One region of the Paenibacillus sp. J22R160 genome, then DNA from elsewhere that is predicted to be linked to it. Evidence: riboswitches for the same ligand, from Rfam matches in the RefSeq annotation. Region 1 holds a riboswitch; each other region holds the start of a gene.
What was found. Region 1 has a riboswitch for cyclic di-GMP ahead of AC58UW_RS21925 (choice-of-anchor Z repeating domain-containing protein). Riboswitches for the same ligand answer to the same signal wherever they lie in the genome.
Positions count from the first base shown of each region.

Region 2: it holds a riboswitch for cyclic di-GMP, as region 1 does, so the genes downstream of both, AC58UW_RS08550 (hypothetical protein) here and AC58UW_RS21925 (choice-of-anchor Z repeating domain-containing protein) in region 1, are expected to answer to the same signal.
Region 3: it holds a riboswitch for cyclic di-GMP, as region 1 does, so the genes downstream of both, AC58UW_RS30575 (transglutaminase-like domain-containing protein) here and AC58UW_RS21925 (choice-of-anchor Z repeating domain-containing protein) in region 1, are expected to answer to the same signal.

Region 1 covers NZ_JCAUAU010000012.1:111,452-116,718, forward strand. The annotation lists gene AC58UW_RS21900 (flagellin N-terminal helical domain-containing protein) at 1-165, shown strand, start outside; gene fliD (flagellar filament capping protein FliD) at 299-1,255, shown strand; gene AC58UW_RS21910 (flagellar protein FlaG) at 1,306-1,662, shown strand; gene fliS (flagellar export chaperone FliS) at 1,672-2,055, shown strand; gene AC58UW_RS21920 (hypothetical protein) at 2,007-2,426, shown strand; cyclic di-GMP riboswitch class I at 2,552-2,642, shown strand; gene AC58UW_RS21925 (choice-of-anchor Z repeating domain-containing protein) at 2,721-5,267, shown strand, end outside.
Region 2 covers NZ_JCAUAU010000003.1:322,908-328,174, reverse strand. The annotation lists gene rfbA (glucose-1-phosphate thymidylyltransferase RfbA) at 1-631, shown strand, start outside; gene AC58UW_RS08555 (hypothetical protein) at 694-1,716, shown strand; cyclic di-GMP riboswitch class I at 1,903-1,992, shown strand; gene AC58UW_RS08550 (hypothetical protein) at 2,048-2,266, shown strand; gene AC58UW_RS08545 (stalk domain-containing protein) at 2,756-3,739, shown strand; gene AC58UW_RS08540 (hypothetical protein) at 3,868-4,299, shown strand; gene AC58UW_RS08535 (NAD(P)/FAD-dependent oxidoreductase) at 4,472-5,267, shown strand, end outside.
Region 3 covers NZ_JCAUAU010000028.1:23,778-29,044, forward strand. The annotation lists gene AC58UW_RS30570 (collagen binding domain-containing protein) at 1-1,673, opposite strand, end outside; gene AC58UW_RS30575 (transglutaminase-like domain-containing protein) at 1,871-2,677, opposite strand; cyclic di-GMP riboswitch class I at 2,690-2,777, opposite strand; gene AC58UW_RS30580 (class D sortase) at 2,850-3,578, opposite strand; gene spoIIE (stage II sporulation protein E) at 3,858-5,267, opposite strand, start outside.

The DNA of each region.
Region 1 (5,267 bases):
GTAAATGCGGAAAACCTGCAAGCTGCTGAATCCCGTGTTCGCGACACTGACATGGCTGCTGAAATGATGAAATACACAAAATTCAACATCCTGCAACAAGCTTCCACTGCGATGTTGGCACAAGCTAACCAAGCACCACAAGGCGTACTGCAATTGCTTCGTTAATCAAAGAAAAAAAGAGGCCTTCAAATCGAAGGCCTCTTTTTTGTAGATCAAGTTTTTTTATATAAAGCTAATAAATGAGACTTCTTTGTACGATAAATATAGTAAACAATGAATTAATGAGGAGATGAACAGGATGGTTATGCGAATAACGGGTATGTCCTCCGGTATGGATATTGACAGCATGGTTAGTAAGCTAATGCAAGCAGAGAATATGCCGATTGATAATCTTAATAAGCTGAAAACAAAGAATGAATGGCTGCAGGATTCATACCGTGCAATAAACACGGCTATTTATCCATTAAGTGAACAGAGCAAGCAAATACAGTATAACTACAACTGGCCGACAGCATCGGGAACGGATGGTAGTGGAAAGCCTGTCTTCACACAGGCAGATAAAGATGCTATTTACGCAAAAATAAGCAGTTTTGTTACGACTTATAACGACACGAGCGTTGCTTTGAAAACCAAGTTAGATGAGACGGTAGAGCGAAGCTATCAACCACTAACAAGTGAACAAAAGAAGGCAATGAATGATGATGATATTAAAAATTGGGAAATAAAGGCAAAAAAAGGTTCTCTTCGCGGTGACACTATAGTATCCAAAGCATACTTGGACTTCCGTTCCGACGTGACAACTGAGGTCACTGGAATTACGTCGACATATAAATCGCTTGTTGATATTGGAGTCACAACGGGTGCTTTTAACAAGTACGACACTTCAACCGCCGGCAAATTGTACATGGATTCAACTAAATTAAAAGCAGCTATTGATGCCGATCCCCAAGCTGTTATTAATTTGTTCACGGCACACGGTACCGGTACAGATCGTGGTATCGCACAGAGAATCTATGAGGATGCTGGAAATACGATGTCGGAGATTTCAAAAAAGGCTGGTTCGGCAAATGGAGCGTATAATAGCACTTTTACTTCTCTGGGCAAGAAGGACTATGATCTCGCTCAGAAAATTTCAGCAATGACAGAAAAGCTCAACAAGAAAGAAGACCATTTTTATAGAATGTTTAGTGTCATGGAGACTGCAATTGCAAAAGGAAATTCCCAGATGAGCTGGCTACAAAGTCAAATGGGTTAACTATACTGCAATATTATTCTAAGTTTTGCAATTTAGAAGGAGGAAACCCAATGGATATTCAGTCCAAATTCCCCCAGGTTCAATTACCTGCTATAACAAAGGAAGTGTCTGAACCGATCAAAGCAACCGGAGAATATATTGAAATCAAGGGCAAAAGTAAGTCACAAATATTAACAGTTTGGGAGAAGGCTTTACTTGATTCAATTGATAAGGCAAACAAAGCACTTCAAGGCACTCCACATGAGTTTAAGTATAAAATTCACCAATCATCAGGTGAGGTAATCGTACAAGTTTTAAATAAAGATACCCAAGAAATCGTTCGTGAGGTTCCGTCCGAAAAGTTTATCGAACTGGTGGAGAAACTTCAGGAGCTGTCAGTGGGTGCAATCATCGACGAGAAGAGGTGAAGAGGCCCTATGCTTCAAGTACAGAATCAGTATTTAAACACCCGTGTTCAGACGTCCTCCCCAGGAGAATTAACTTTGATGCTTTATAATGGTTGTATTCTCTTTATTAAACAGGGTATTGCTTGTATGGAGAAACAAGATTTTGCAGGGAAACATACAAATTTTTCAAAAGCACAGAACATTATTGAAGAACTTCAATCCACACTAAAAATGGAATATGAAATCTCACACGATTTAAATAGTTTATATACTTTTCTTCAAAGCAAGCTGTTCGAAGCTAATGTCAAGCTTGATTCCGAATCTGCTCAGTATTGTGTCACGATGTTTACAGAATTACGTGATACATGGAACGAGGCGTTGAAGAGCTTGAAAAATGCGGAGAAGGTGAAATAGGTATGAGACATTCGACTCCAATGGAGTGCTTGTTAGAAAACCTGAGAGAAACAACATGTCAAATCTCCCAATTAGATGTAAATGATGAGGCAAACGAAGGTTTGCTTCTTTCTTTGCAGAATGAACAGGTTGAACTGAGGCGAAAAATTGAAGAAATATTGTTGGATGAGAGACGTTCTTTTACTGAAATCGAGAGACAATACCTCAGCGCGTGCTTAGTAATGGAACAAAACAATTTGGAGAAATTTAAGACGATTCAGCAATCTCTGGTTGGACAACTACAACGTATCAACTCTGGTAAAGTCTCACGAGAGCTATATCATTATGAAGAACAGCAGAGTGTTGGCTTTTTCATTGATAAAAATCAGTAATGGAAATATATTGTCGAATATTAAGGTAAATGTTGTAAAAAAACAAGAAATATACTTGCAATAAAATGAATAAGAAAATATAGTAAAATAGTAGATAGGAATTAGTTCCAAAGGTATAGAAAATGAGAATAGATTGGCAAAACTATAGTGATATAGTGACGCAAAGCCATGGGTCTAATCGCTTATTTTAGACGATCAGATCGCCAGGTTGCCCATTTGTTTGGTCATACAAACAATAGCAACTTGCTATTGTTTTTTTGTATACATTATTTCAAATATTATGGAGGAATAATCATGAGACGAATGAAGCAATGGTTAGTTTTAATGTTGACCCTAAGCATGATTTTTAGTGGATTGATACTGAGAACTACGGAAGCGGAAGCAGCAGTCAATGATTATGTTACTGTTACCAAAACTGTTTCTCCTACAACGTTGACTACAGAGGATACGGCAGATGTAACGTTGAATGTCACTGGTACCCCGCCAGTCAATGTAGTTGTGCCGAACGATGTCGTACTTATCATTGACAAGTCAGGAAGTATGGCACCGGGCAACAATAACGGTGAAGATAAAATGACGAATGCAAAGAATGCCGCTAAAGGGTTCGTTGATTTGATGGATTTGACAAAGCACAGGGTGGCAGTTGTCGATTTTTCATCAACAAATATGATCAGTAACATCCCCTTCACAACGGATAAAGAAGTTGCTAAGAATTACATAAATGGAATTCAAGCAAATGGTGCTACAGCGACTGGCGATGCCATTGAGGCAGCTAAGAACTTGTTGGCGGATCATCGTCCTGAAGCGCAGCCGGTTATAGTCATAATGACGGATGGAGACGCCACTCAACCGTCGAACGACCCATACGGCTATGCGAAACAAAAGGCGCAGGATGCGAAGGATGCAGGTATTATTTTCTATTCGATTGCATTGCTTAAATCGAATGATAACCCAGATACAAGTGGACCTAACATACTGCTAAAAGAAATGTCCACAACTTCGGCCCACCATCATTTCGTACTAGGATCGTTAGGGTTAGCTGAAATATATGCCGCCATTGTCAAGGAAATTGGCTTGGCGAGCGCTTATGATGTTACAGTGACGGATATTGTCGATCCAAATTTTGAAATTGTACCGGGGTCTGCTGATAATAACATCCCTCAACCGACCATTACCGGCAATACACTAACATGGGATTTTAATGAATTGAAAAATAGCACTCTTTCGTTCACTTATAAAATTCGTCCGGTAAGCAAAACAAAAACAGGTACTTTCCCGGTTTCAACAGCGAGCTCAGTTATTACTTATAAGGACTATGCAGGTGCAAGCCGATTGAAGTCCATTCCGAGTGTTAGCGTGAAGGTAAAACTTCCGGCTCCGCAAATCACGTCGTTGGACAAGCCTATTGGTCATCCAAATGGCGGAGAAACGGTGGTCATTAATGGCAATCACTTTGTTAGCGGGGCGACCGTCCTTTTCGGAACGATGCCGGGGAATAATGTAGCGTATGTAAGTGACACTAAATTGACAGTAACTGCTCCTGCCGGAGCCCAAGGTGTTGTCAATGTTACCTTATCTAATCCGGATGGTCAACAAGCGTCGGCGCCCTACCAATACAAAGCTGACCCGATTGTTACAACCATAGAGCCGAATAACGGGCCTATTGATGGCGGTACGCTGGTGTTCGTATCAGGTAACTATTTTATAAAAGGAATCACTGCACAGTTTGGTGATCTTCCTGCATCGGTAGTCTATGTTAATCCATCTTATATTAAAGTCACTTCTCCGATAGCAACAACGCCTGGCCCAGTTGATATTACCTTTATAAATCCAGATGAAACAAATGTTGTTGTTCCGGGAGGATTTACGTATAATGCACCTCCAAAGACAGATCCTGAAATTACGACAGTTACACCGAATACCGGTCTTATTACGGGCGGTGACCTAGTCTATATTGTTGGGAAAAACTTCAAATCTGGCATGACCGTATTTGTTGGTGGTAAACAAGCTTCCACTACGTTTATGTCAACAACCAAATTATCAATTATTGTTCCAGTAGGTGATGCCGTAGGTACGGTCGATGTGGCTGTTTCTGATTTGAACAATGCCTTGTTTACTCTACCTGGAGCCTATACCTATACTGCTGTTCAGTATCCGACGCCTACAATATCCTCAATTACACCAAATTCCGGGCTCATTGCAGGTGGTGATTTGGTCTATGTAAGTGGAACAAATTTTGTGAATGGTGTAACACAGGTTACGATTGGCGGTAAACCTGCTGCAACGACTTATATGAGTAAAACTAGTTTGAAAGTGATCGTACCAGCAGGAGATGGTCTGGGATCAGTAGATGTGAAAGTTATCACCGATACGAAAGAAGCTGTTCTCGGCCAAGGATACACATACACAGCACCAGTTATTAAACAAATAACTATTACGACAATTTCTCCTAATACTGGGAAAACAGCAGGCGGGGATCTTGTATATATTAATGGAACGAATTTCATGTCTGGTGCAACAGTGACATTTGGTTCGATTGTTGCAAGCAGCACTTATCTGAGTTCAACGAGAATATCAGCTATTGTGCCGGCTGCTGCTGCTGCAGGGAAAGTTGATGTAACGGTAATGAATTTGGACGGAGGTACTGCCACTGTAACGCAAGGCTACGAGTATACAATTGCTACACCGACCATTACCGTATTGAGCCCGAATCATGCGAACAAAGTGGGTGGAGATCTTATTTACGTAACAGGAACGAACTTTGAAACTGGAGCGAAAGTAACGATCAATGGTGTGAATGCGACAACAACCTTTATGAGTGGTACGAGCTTGAAAGTAATT
Region 2 (5,267 bases), on a different contig from region 1:
AGCCTTTATTATTTCTGAAGGCTTTATTGGCGATGATTCCGTCGCATTAATCTTAGGCGATAATCTGTTTTATGGTCACGGACTTACAGAAATGCTTCAAAAAGCGACTGATCGGAGCAGTGGAGCGACAGTGTTCGGTTATTATGTGAATGACCCGGAGCGATTCGGTGTCGTTGACTTTGATGAAAGAGGAAAGGCCATTTCGATTGAAGAGAAACCCAATATACCTCGGTCGAATTATGCAGTCACTGGACTTTACTTCTATGATAATAAAGTTGTTGAGATGGCCAAGAGAATTAGACCTTCCGCTCGTGGTGAACTTGAAATAACTGATATTAATAAAGAGTATCTGCTTCTAGAGCAGTTAAATGTTGAGATACTCGGTAGAGGGTATTCTTGGCTGGACTCCGGTACACATGAATCTTTATTACAAGCTTCACAGTTCATTGAGACCATAGAGAAGAGACAAAGTTTAAAAATAGCATGTCTTGAGGAAATTGCTTTTAATAGAGGATACATATCGCGGGAGCAGCTTTTAAATTTGGCAGAGCCTATGATTAAAAATGAATATGGTAAGTATTTACTGAAAGTAGCCAACCAGGCTGTGAAAAGGAAGCCTATTTATGTCTGATGAGGAAATATATTAAAAATTGAAGTTATGTTAGAACTGCAAGAAATGAGGATGTACCTATTGTGAAAAAATTAAAACCTTGGATCCGCTGGACTTTATGGATAGTTTGTTCGGTATCTATCATATTATTTGTGGCAATAGGATATATTTATTACAAAATTCATTCTATTCAAGTGGAAGATGTGTTGAGACGACACGTACCTATTAGCAATAATGTCGTTGGAAAACAAGGAGAAGGGTTAGAAGATGGTAACAAAACATATTCTGCGACTCTTCCTTCTTTTATTTCTTCCCCTGTTGATAAAGCTAATGAATTTGCATCCAAACCCATCCAATCGCAAGATGCATTAGATGCAGCGGCTATCCTACTCAAATCAGGTCTTAGTCTGAAAGAAGTATATTACTTAACAGGTCAGGCAAGTGATAATCTTTCAAATAATGAAAAACAAAAAATCCGCGATTTACTTCTTTCTAAGCTTACAAAAGAGGAAATAGAGTCACTGAGAGCGATTACTACACCTTATGGAAAGGAGTTAAAAATACTTGACCCTAATTATCCAATTGAGTTAATTGGCGTGTATGACCCGGAAGAACGCAAAAAAATCCTTAGAGAGTTACAGGACAAGGGAAATTCGCAGAAAAGCCAACAAGTCCAACAGACGAATAATATACAAGAGAGTTCTGTTGAAGATGAAAAAGACCAGTTAACGGTTCAACTCCCGCCGTCGCCTGCTCCTACAAATCAGAAGATAGATCCAGCACTTCTCGAAACTTATAACTCCAAATTAACTTCATTGAAAGCCAGCTGCCAAGGAAATATCAACAATCTTGTTTCCGGTGTGGTAAGTGCGAAGAAAGGAAACAAAGATTTAGGTCTTAAAGAACTACAAAGCATGTTTATGCAAAAGTTTGTGGATGCGGAGTCGAAGTGCGATGCTAGCTTTAATGGGATTCTCTCGGATTCAATTAATGCGGGAGTAGGCTCTGCTGAGATTGATGGGTGGAAACAAACCTATTATTCTATGAAGCAAGCAGCGCAAAGTAGTGCAATTGGTCAGATAGAGAAAGCTCTTACAGCTAAGTAGTGCTGAGAGCTCACATGGAAACTGTAGGTGAATCATCATGGTAGGAACTTTCTCGGTATTAAACGGTGGGTGCTGACTTGTATAGTACTTTTGGTTCATTGTTGAATTGAATTAATAGTTCTAATGGCTGATGTCACATTTGTATCGTTTGCTAAAATAATCCTATATACGACAATCACATAAATCGTAAGACAATGGCAAAATTGATGAAAGTCAGTGACGCAAAGCTAAAGGGACTAAACTGGAAAATAACCAGTATGTCAGCCAGCTATCGGATACGGCCTCCGTCTGATTCTTATGTGGAACAAACTATTGGGAGGTAGAGTAGAATATGATTTGGATCATATTAAGTATTCTTTGGATTGTGGGGTGTGTTTTTTATTTTAGTTTATTTGCAATTGCTAAACGAGCAGATCTGATGGCTGAGGCTATGTTTGTAAATGAGATTCATGAACATGTTGGTTCCAATTCTAGTACTCATTGTTCGGCAGAAGAGGGTCAGCGATTTGAAATAGGAAATGAGAGCATTAGAAAAGTCTGTTTATTATAAAATTATTGATTAAGCACCCTATAGGGTGCTTTTTTATGTTTAAGCCTTTTTTAAGAAAGGAAAGTTTACAGGTATTTTGTTAGTAAATAGATAATTACAATCCACAATGGGATTGTAATTAGCAAGCCCCATAAACAGCCTTTAAACAGAAAAATGTGATCACTTTTGTTTTCATCGATACCATTGACCAATATGTCGCACCTCATTGTTTTATGCTTAAATACATTTGAATAGACGTATTAAAAAGAGATGTAGTATTTAACCAATGTAAGCAGCTAATGTGGTAATTCTCATAATTGCTCCTTTTTTCCTGCAAATTTAGATCTCATTTTTAAAATAACTATTTTATGATTAAACAAAGTGATATCAATACCACTTAGAACTTAGGATAGTACTAACTACCTATGTGTTGGCTGATGAAAAATTGATAGCAACCATTTTCAAAAAAATACGTTACAACCCAAATAACTAAACGAGGTGTCCATCTAGGTGAAAAAACATATCAAAGCAGCAGCAGGATTATCATTAGCTCTATTAATGGGAATGAGTACCGTGGCATCCGCCGCACAAACACCTGTTGATGTGGATGTATATCAAGTCCCAATGCACTTCACATTCGACGGTAAAGAATACGCGCCGCCGGAAGGTCAAATGGGTTTTATCTATGAAGGCAGTACTTATGTCCCGATCAGATTCATCTCTTATTCTTTGGATAAGGCAGTGAAATGGGACGCGGATACATACACTGTCACGATTTCCGAACCTAAAGAAACAGACAAAATTAACATCAAAGAGTACAAGCTCAACACGCAGGTTTATTCGAAAAGCAATGAAAAGGTAGACAAAACAAAGTTAGTATCCAGCAAACTAAATGTATACAAGGAGAAGGTTGCCTTTATTTTCGATGGTGTCGCGAAGAGCCCTTCTGAGGATTTACCAGGTTATATCTTCGACAGTAGTCTCTATGTGCCTATTCGTTTCTTCTCTGAGTCTGTGGGCAAAACGATTAGTTGGGATCCTGTGACCTATACGGTTTCAGCTGTGACGGCTCCGGATAAGAAGGATCCTGAGGTGAAGATACCGGAGACTCCTAAACCGGATCCTCAAGCTCCAGCAGCTGGAGGCGGAGGTGTAATCGGTGGTGGTGGCAGCGGAGGTGTAACGAAACCTTCGTATGATTCGATTACATCCGATACGGTGGCACAGTTATTACAGCTTCAGAAGAAAAGCCAGGATGAACTCACAGCGCTAAAGGATCAATATAAAATAACAAAAGATCAAAGTTTACTTGAAGAGGCAAATTCGAAAATCGCTCAAACGGATGAGGTTTTCAATCAAATGATGAACGATTTGACCACGAAGTTATCGGATAATGGATATGATACAAAGATTGTTGATACGTTTAGGGATGCCTATGAACAAAAAAAAGCGAGTGCTGAGGCAGATGCAAAAGCGGATGTCGAATTCAATTAACTAAGTAGCCGGGAACCTTCTGTAAATAGAGGGTTCCAGGTTTATTTTTCGCCCAATTTCAGCGAACTATTCACCAACTAGGCATTCACACACATACAGTGTATTAGGCATTTCAACTATACAAGAATGTGAGTGATCCTTTAATGACGAGACCTGAAGAACAAGAATTTCGTCCGCCGGTTGGTGGCGGTTTACATGGCGGAGGCATCGGACACGGTGGCATTGGTGGCCCTGGGCATGGCGGTATTGGCGGTGTTGGTGGAATCGGTGGCCCTGGGCATGGCGGTATTGGTGGTATTGGTGGCATAGGGCACGGTGGTATTGGTCATGGCCCTGGATTCGGACCTGGATTTGGTCACATTGGCCCCGGTTTCGGCGGCCCTGGATTTCATGGCGGTTTCTACCCCGGCGGCGGTTTCAACAATGCACTTCCATGGGTAGTAGCCCCACTTCTATACGGTGCGGCTGATCCCTACTATCCATATCCTCCTTACGGATATCCTTACCCCTACCCGCCTAATCCTTACTATCCATATGCCCCAGGCTATCCTGGCATTTAACACGATCGTTAGAACCGAGGACATTCTCTGAAGAGAATCCTCGGTTCTTTTTCTTATTTATAATAATTATTAAAAAGTATTGACTTTCATTTTAATTTATTTATAATAATTATTATCTGATATCGATTATCAGTGGACAAGCAGTTGAGCGGATAGAAAGGGTGCAGCGGCGATGTACGATGTCATTATTATTGGAGCAGGTCCGGCAGGAGCTTCAGCTGCCATATATACATCTAGAGGGAACTTGAAGACGCTGGTGATTGACAAGGCGCCGAACACGGGAGCTTTGGCCATCACGCACAAAATTGCGAATTATCCAGGCGTGACTGGAGAATTGTCAGGCAAGGATCTGCTGGATACGATGCGGGAGCAAGCAAAAGGCTTCGGCGCTGAATTCATTCAAACGACAATTACGGCTGTAGATGTGGAAGATGAGACGAAAGTCGTGTTTACGGCGGACGGTATGTATGAAGGCAAATCAATTATCATTGCAACGGGGTCGAAAGGACGCAACCGTATGCTTCCTGGTGAAGAGAACCTGCTAGGGCGTGGCGTTAGTACATGTGCAACGTGTGACGGAGCTTTTTTTGAAGGAAAAACGGTCGCTGTCATCGGTGATTCGGAAGAAGCGCTGGAAGAAGCCCAAGCATTAAGTAAATTTGCTGAAAAGATCCACTTCGTGGTACCGCGCCCCGAGCTGCAAGGCGTTCATCATACCCCGGAGATACCGGGAACGGACATCCTCTATAAAGCCAAACCGCTTGAAGTGATTGGCACCAATAAGGTAGAGGGACTTCGTATTCGCACAGGCGTTGGTACGGAGGAAGTTCTTGAGGTGGATGGCGTTTTCGTCTTCTTATCAGGCAGCAAGCCCGGGACAGACTTCCTGCAGGGCCAAGTTCCGCTGGATGAGGAAGGCTTTATGATTCTCGACAGTTCGATGCAATCATCGGTTCCAGGCGTTTTCG
Region 3 (5,267 bases), on a different contig from region 1:
ATCCAATCTAAATTAAAGTCTGTTTTGTAAGTAATCGTCAAAGGCTCTGAGATTGGGTTAGTCAGTTTTATGAGGAATCCATCGCTGGAATCGATCGAACTATCCAGAACATAATCGACCGATGTTAAGGTCACTGTCCCTTTTTTGATAACGAGCGAGCTTGGTATGAAACGCATGCCCTTATTCGGAAAGGTATCTCTCACAACCACGCTGTTCATCAAATAACTATCCCGGTTAATGACCAGCATCCAAGCTTCCGTTCTAGCCTTGTAATCCGCCGGTCCAGGATATTTAAAAATAACTCCCTGTTCAACAGGGCGTGTAGCTGAATCACTATATCCGCTTCCTGACTCGACTGTATTCGTAATGTTCACGTTATTCAGCACACGATCGATTGTTTTGGTTTGGTAAATGATTTTATAGGCCGAGGAGATTTGGTGATTAAATTGCAGTTTAAATCCTTTGCGGCCAGGGGCTGCCTCCGACGTTACCGTGTACTCAGAAGCCGGCAGTTCACTGCCCAGTGTTTCAGTCCCGCTCGAACTCAGAGTAACCGGATAGACATGAAGAGAGCCGGCGACTAGCTCTTGCGTATCATTAAATAAGTCCTTTAGGAAGGCAACCGGTTGAGCAATAGTCTTCTCTTTATAATTATATTTTATAGACCAACTAACGACTTGTGTAATGGGATTATAGCCATCCTGCGCTTTATCCAAATCTCTACCTTGCTGCACCTGAACCGTTGCAGTAGCGGAAACAGCGGCTTTATTGCTTCCTCCGAAAGTTGCTGTATTCACAAAAGTCTCTTTATTAGAATCCGTTATAGTCGTCGTATATTGAATGCGATAAGCCTTAGTAATGGGGCTATCCGTGAAACGAATAGCAAGATTTGCCGCCGTTATATCGACTGTATATTGGCTGGTATCCAGCAATGCTCCCTGTACCACAGTTCCATCTAGATGAACTCCTAGCTCATAAACGGCTACTGTAACAGGAACAGATAGTCCCGCTGGGATAGGATCCGTTACCACCGCATTCTGAACAGAATCCAGTGCTTTATTCACATCAACAGTCCAATTAATATCCTTGGAATTGAACCCCGTAGATACTCCTTTTTTATCTATTGTCGAGGTGACCGTCGGTCGAAAATGAAGAGTGAAAATCTGATCACCTGTATTAACCGGTATGGTAATATTGACAATCGTGCTTTCGGTTAGCTGGCTTTTATCTATTTGCGTTCTGAAGGTGAGCGTACCATGTACATTATCATGGCTTTCTATGTAGTCGTTAAAGGTGATCAATACTTGACGACTAGTGCGGTCAACATGAAACGTTCCTAACTGATCCTGCCCCATCACTAAGCCACCGCTGATATCATTAAAAAGCAAGAATTGCTGCGGCAGATAAAAGGTATACGTATAGCCGCTATGATACTGACCATTCGGCAGAGACCAGGTGTAATCCAGCTGTATCGTGGAGTTCGGTTCGTAAACATCACCGGTCACGACCTGTCCTGCACTGTTGTAAACAGCCATGGTCACACTGTCTATAATATTCTCGTTAATTGCATTCGCACGGGCCACTGTCCCAACGCCAAAGCCAATACCGTAAAGACTCTGCATAAGTATTAACAGCGTAATTAGCAGCGTACTCATCTTCTTCTTCAACATCATTATTCAAACCTCCATTCACAATTTAATTCTTGTAGAAATTATTGGTTCATTTCTTATGTAAAAGATACAAGTCGTATCATTATTAATACTATATGATACGACTTGTATTGTAAATCATTGGAATTCCTATTTGCTCACTTAGAAAGGCAAATAAAAAAAACCTGCACTCAGTTATGAGTACAGGTGTCTTTCCTATCTTAATATATTCTGGCTACTTGATAATTAGCACTGTTTTTTTCTAACTCTACGGCTTCACCAGCTTGTACATGCACAGCATCATACGTGGTATCAATTGTCACCCACTCATTACGTTCCTTCAAGAAAACTTGATTCCATGCATGATAGGTCTCAGGAGCTTGTACCTCATACCCCATAACCAGACGGGTTGGAATTCCCTCACTTCTTGCCATTGCTGCAAAAGTAGAAGAAAAGTCGTAGCAGATGCCTCCGGAGGCCTCGTAAACCGTATCCAGATCAGGTATATATTTGTCTGCAACGGTTTCGGCCTTCTTATAATCGTACTTAAATTGGGTCGTGATAAAACCGTAAATGGCCTTTAGTTTATCCATATCCGTTTCTTTACTGCCCACTAATTGCTTAGCCTTAACGACTGCTTTCGACTCCATATTCCAATCAATCAGTGGAATGGACTGCAGAAAAACGGCATTCTCGTCTTCCATCTTCAAATCTATTTGTTCTTGCGCAACTACTTTATATTTATTCGTCCCTATGGACTCGCCAATCACCACGTTATATGCGCCATTGCCAAGCTGCAAAGGATACTGATCGCCCTCTGCAAAGGTGTAGTCATATCTGGCATTCCCACTTATGATTCGGACGAGAACTTTGGTACTCTTCGCTCTTTCATAGTTAACCGAGATAATCCCCTTATTCAGTGCAACTTTGTCAATAATGGGCGTTGGGGAAGCTGCCAATATCCCTTGAGGGGCAAGACTGCCTAGTATAGTTGCAAGAATTGCAAGTCTGACTGGTTTCTTAAACACAATAAATCTCCCTTCGGTAACTGGCTGCCAACTTAGTTCTACTAAGGAAGGCCCTTTAGCTTTGCGTCTCTAGTTTTCGCTAGATTTGCCTTTATCGGAGAAAAGCACCGAATCCCTATACAGCAATCTTAACATAGGCTTGTATCTCTGAATAGACAAAATATTACATATTTTATTTCTCAGACGACACCAGGATCCCCTTAATCGCAATACGGTGAGTCGGATTCTCCATAGGATGGCAAGTAATTAGCGTAATCTCCCGATCCTTGCCATTACCTTTGAGCACCCAGACGTCTTCCGGGAGAACGTACTGCTTATCAACAACTTTATAGACATACTTTTTATTCCCGGTATCTACTTCGACTAAATCGCCTTCGGTGACTTCATCTAATCGATTGAAGTTTTTCCCGTAGGTCAAATTTCGATGGCCTGCAATCGCATAATTGCCAATTGCCCCTGCTTTTCCGGTATTGGCGATACTGGCAACGGAGACTTTTAAATTATTCACTGTAGCATCCGTTAGAATAGGCAGCTTGAGATCTATTTTATCGATAATGAGAACACCTTCCATGTTCTTCGGCAACGCCACAGGCTTCGGTGTTGCTGCGACGACTACAGGGGCCTGCTGGCTGCTTGTCGGCGCACCCTCAACCGTGGGACGAGGAGAAGCCATGACAGGCGCACCCTCAACCGCAGGACGAGGGGAAGCCACGACGGGCGCATCCTCTGGCAGTGATTCCTCGGGCTCAACAACAGCCTGATCCATCATTTGCAAATTCTCCTCCCATTGCTTCAAAATCTTCTGCTGCTGAAAGCTCTCATACCGGTCGTTAGCCATCGGATACAAGAAAATGATAATCCCAAGAATGATACATAACAGTGACAGCTTTTTTCTAATCACCAGAGGTACCTGCCTTTCTCGTGGATCTCATGCGCAAGCACGCACTACCAAATAATCCCACAAATAATATGCCTTATTTTATTCTATATTGCTGAAGGAATCCCTGCCCCACGGTCTGTGAAGGCTGTCCCTGCCCTCGCAGTCAAAGCAAAGAGAACATTGAAACATGTAATAGCTAGTCATGTCATCGTAGAAAAAAGCTTAAAAAGCCTGCTTAATCGCAGGCTTTCCATTACTAATCATGACTTATAAGACAGCAGCTATTATTTCGTCAGCTAACTAACTGACCGTTTTCGGACGCTCCATGCGCGTGATGCCCGGCCAGCGGAACGTCGCCCACTCCGGCTGCCGCTTCTCTACGCGAGCGACAACGACCGTCATATCATCTTGAATTTCGCCATGATGATGGCGGAAAATTCGTTCCAGTAAACAATCCGCGAACTCTTGCGGCAAGGTCGTATCGATTTCTTGGATCATGCGCTTCATCCACATCTCCTTATTCACCGCATGGCCTGGCGCATCATAGATCCCATCGGTCATCATGACGAGGATATCTCCCGACTGGAGAGGAATAGAAACCAGATCGACATCGATCTCGCTCAAAATCCCCACTGGCAGATTATTTGCCGAGATCGAAATCACTTCGTTCCCACGCTTAATAAAGCTCGGTATGGAGCCAATTTTCATGAACGTTGTATTTGCGTTATACATGTCAATCAAAGCCATATCCACCGTCGCATACATCTCATCGGAGGATCGGAGCATGAGCACGGAGTTCAGCGACTTGATCGCCAGCTTCTCATCCATACCAGACTGCAGCAGCTGCTGCAGGATGCTAAGGGCGGTCTGACTCTCGGCCCGCGCACGCTCGCCATTGCCCATGCCGTCGCTAAGCGCAACGGCATACTTGCCATTGCCCAGCTCCACCGTGGAGAAGCTGTCGCCCGAGAAGAGGTCGCCCCCTTTGGCTGCGCCGGCGACCCCGGTCTCTACCTCGAATTCCTTGGCAGAGCCGAATACGACCGTGCTGTAGCCTTCGCCCCGCTCATGCATGTCCTCGCGCATTACGGCGACATTCTCGCCGATGATTTCGCTCAACAGCGGCGCAATGATTTTCCGGCATTCATCGAAACCCTTCGTGTATTGATGAATAATCTCAATTTCAATATTTCCTTCATCCAAGGAAATAATGTCGATTGTATGAATAGATAAGCCCAGCTCCTCCAGGGCATTGCGGATTTGCTCTTCTTGAAGGAACAACTCCTGCCCTTCCCGTTTAATTTCCTTCGCTAAGTCCTCCATGACCTGCGAAACGCCAGACAGCTGATCAGCCACGAGATGACGGCTGTCCATAATTTGCTTTTTCCAGTGCAAATCATTCTTATACAAGCTATACTGCTGCTTCATCACATCTAGCACTTGATCGGTACGATTACACACCTTCTTCCACTCCGCTGGTATTTGTTTCTTCGTCATATTCTCCTTCGTCTCAATATTGGTCATCATATCGGTCATAAACGTATACGTTTGGTAAAACTTCTGATCCCAGCACTGGCTTTTTTTCCAGCAGGATTCACAAGTCTTCTGTGCGACGGCATTCATGAAATGCCCAACTTCCTCCTCCTTGCGGCTTACCGCGTCATCCGTCGTTAATTGCTTAAAGCTGCGCGACAGTTGCCGGAACACTTC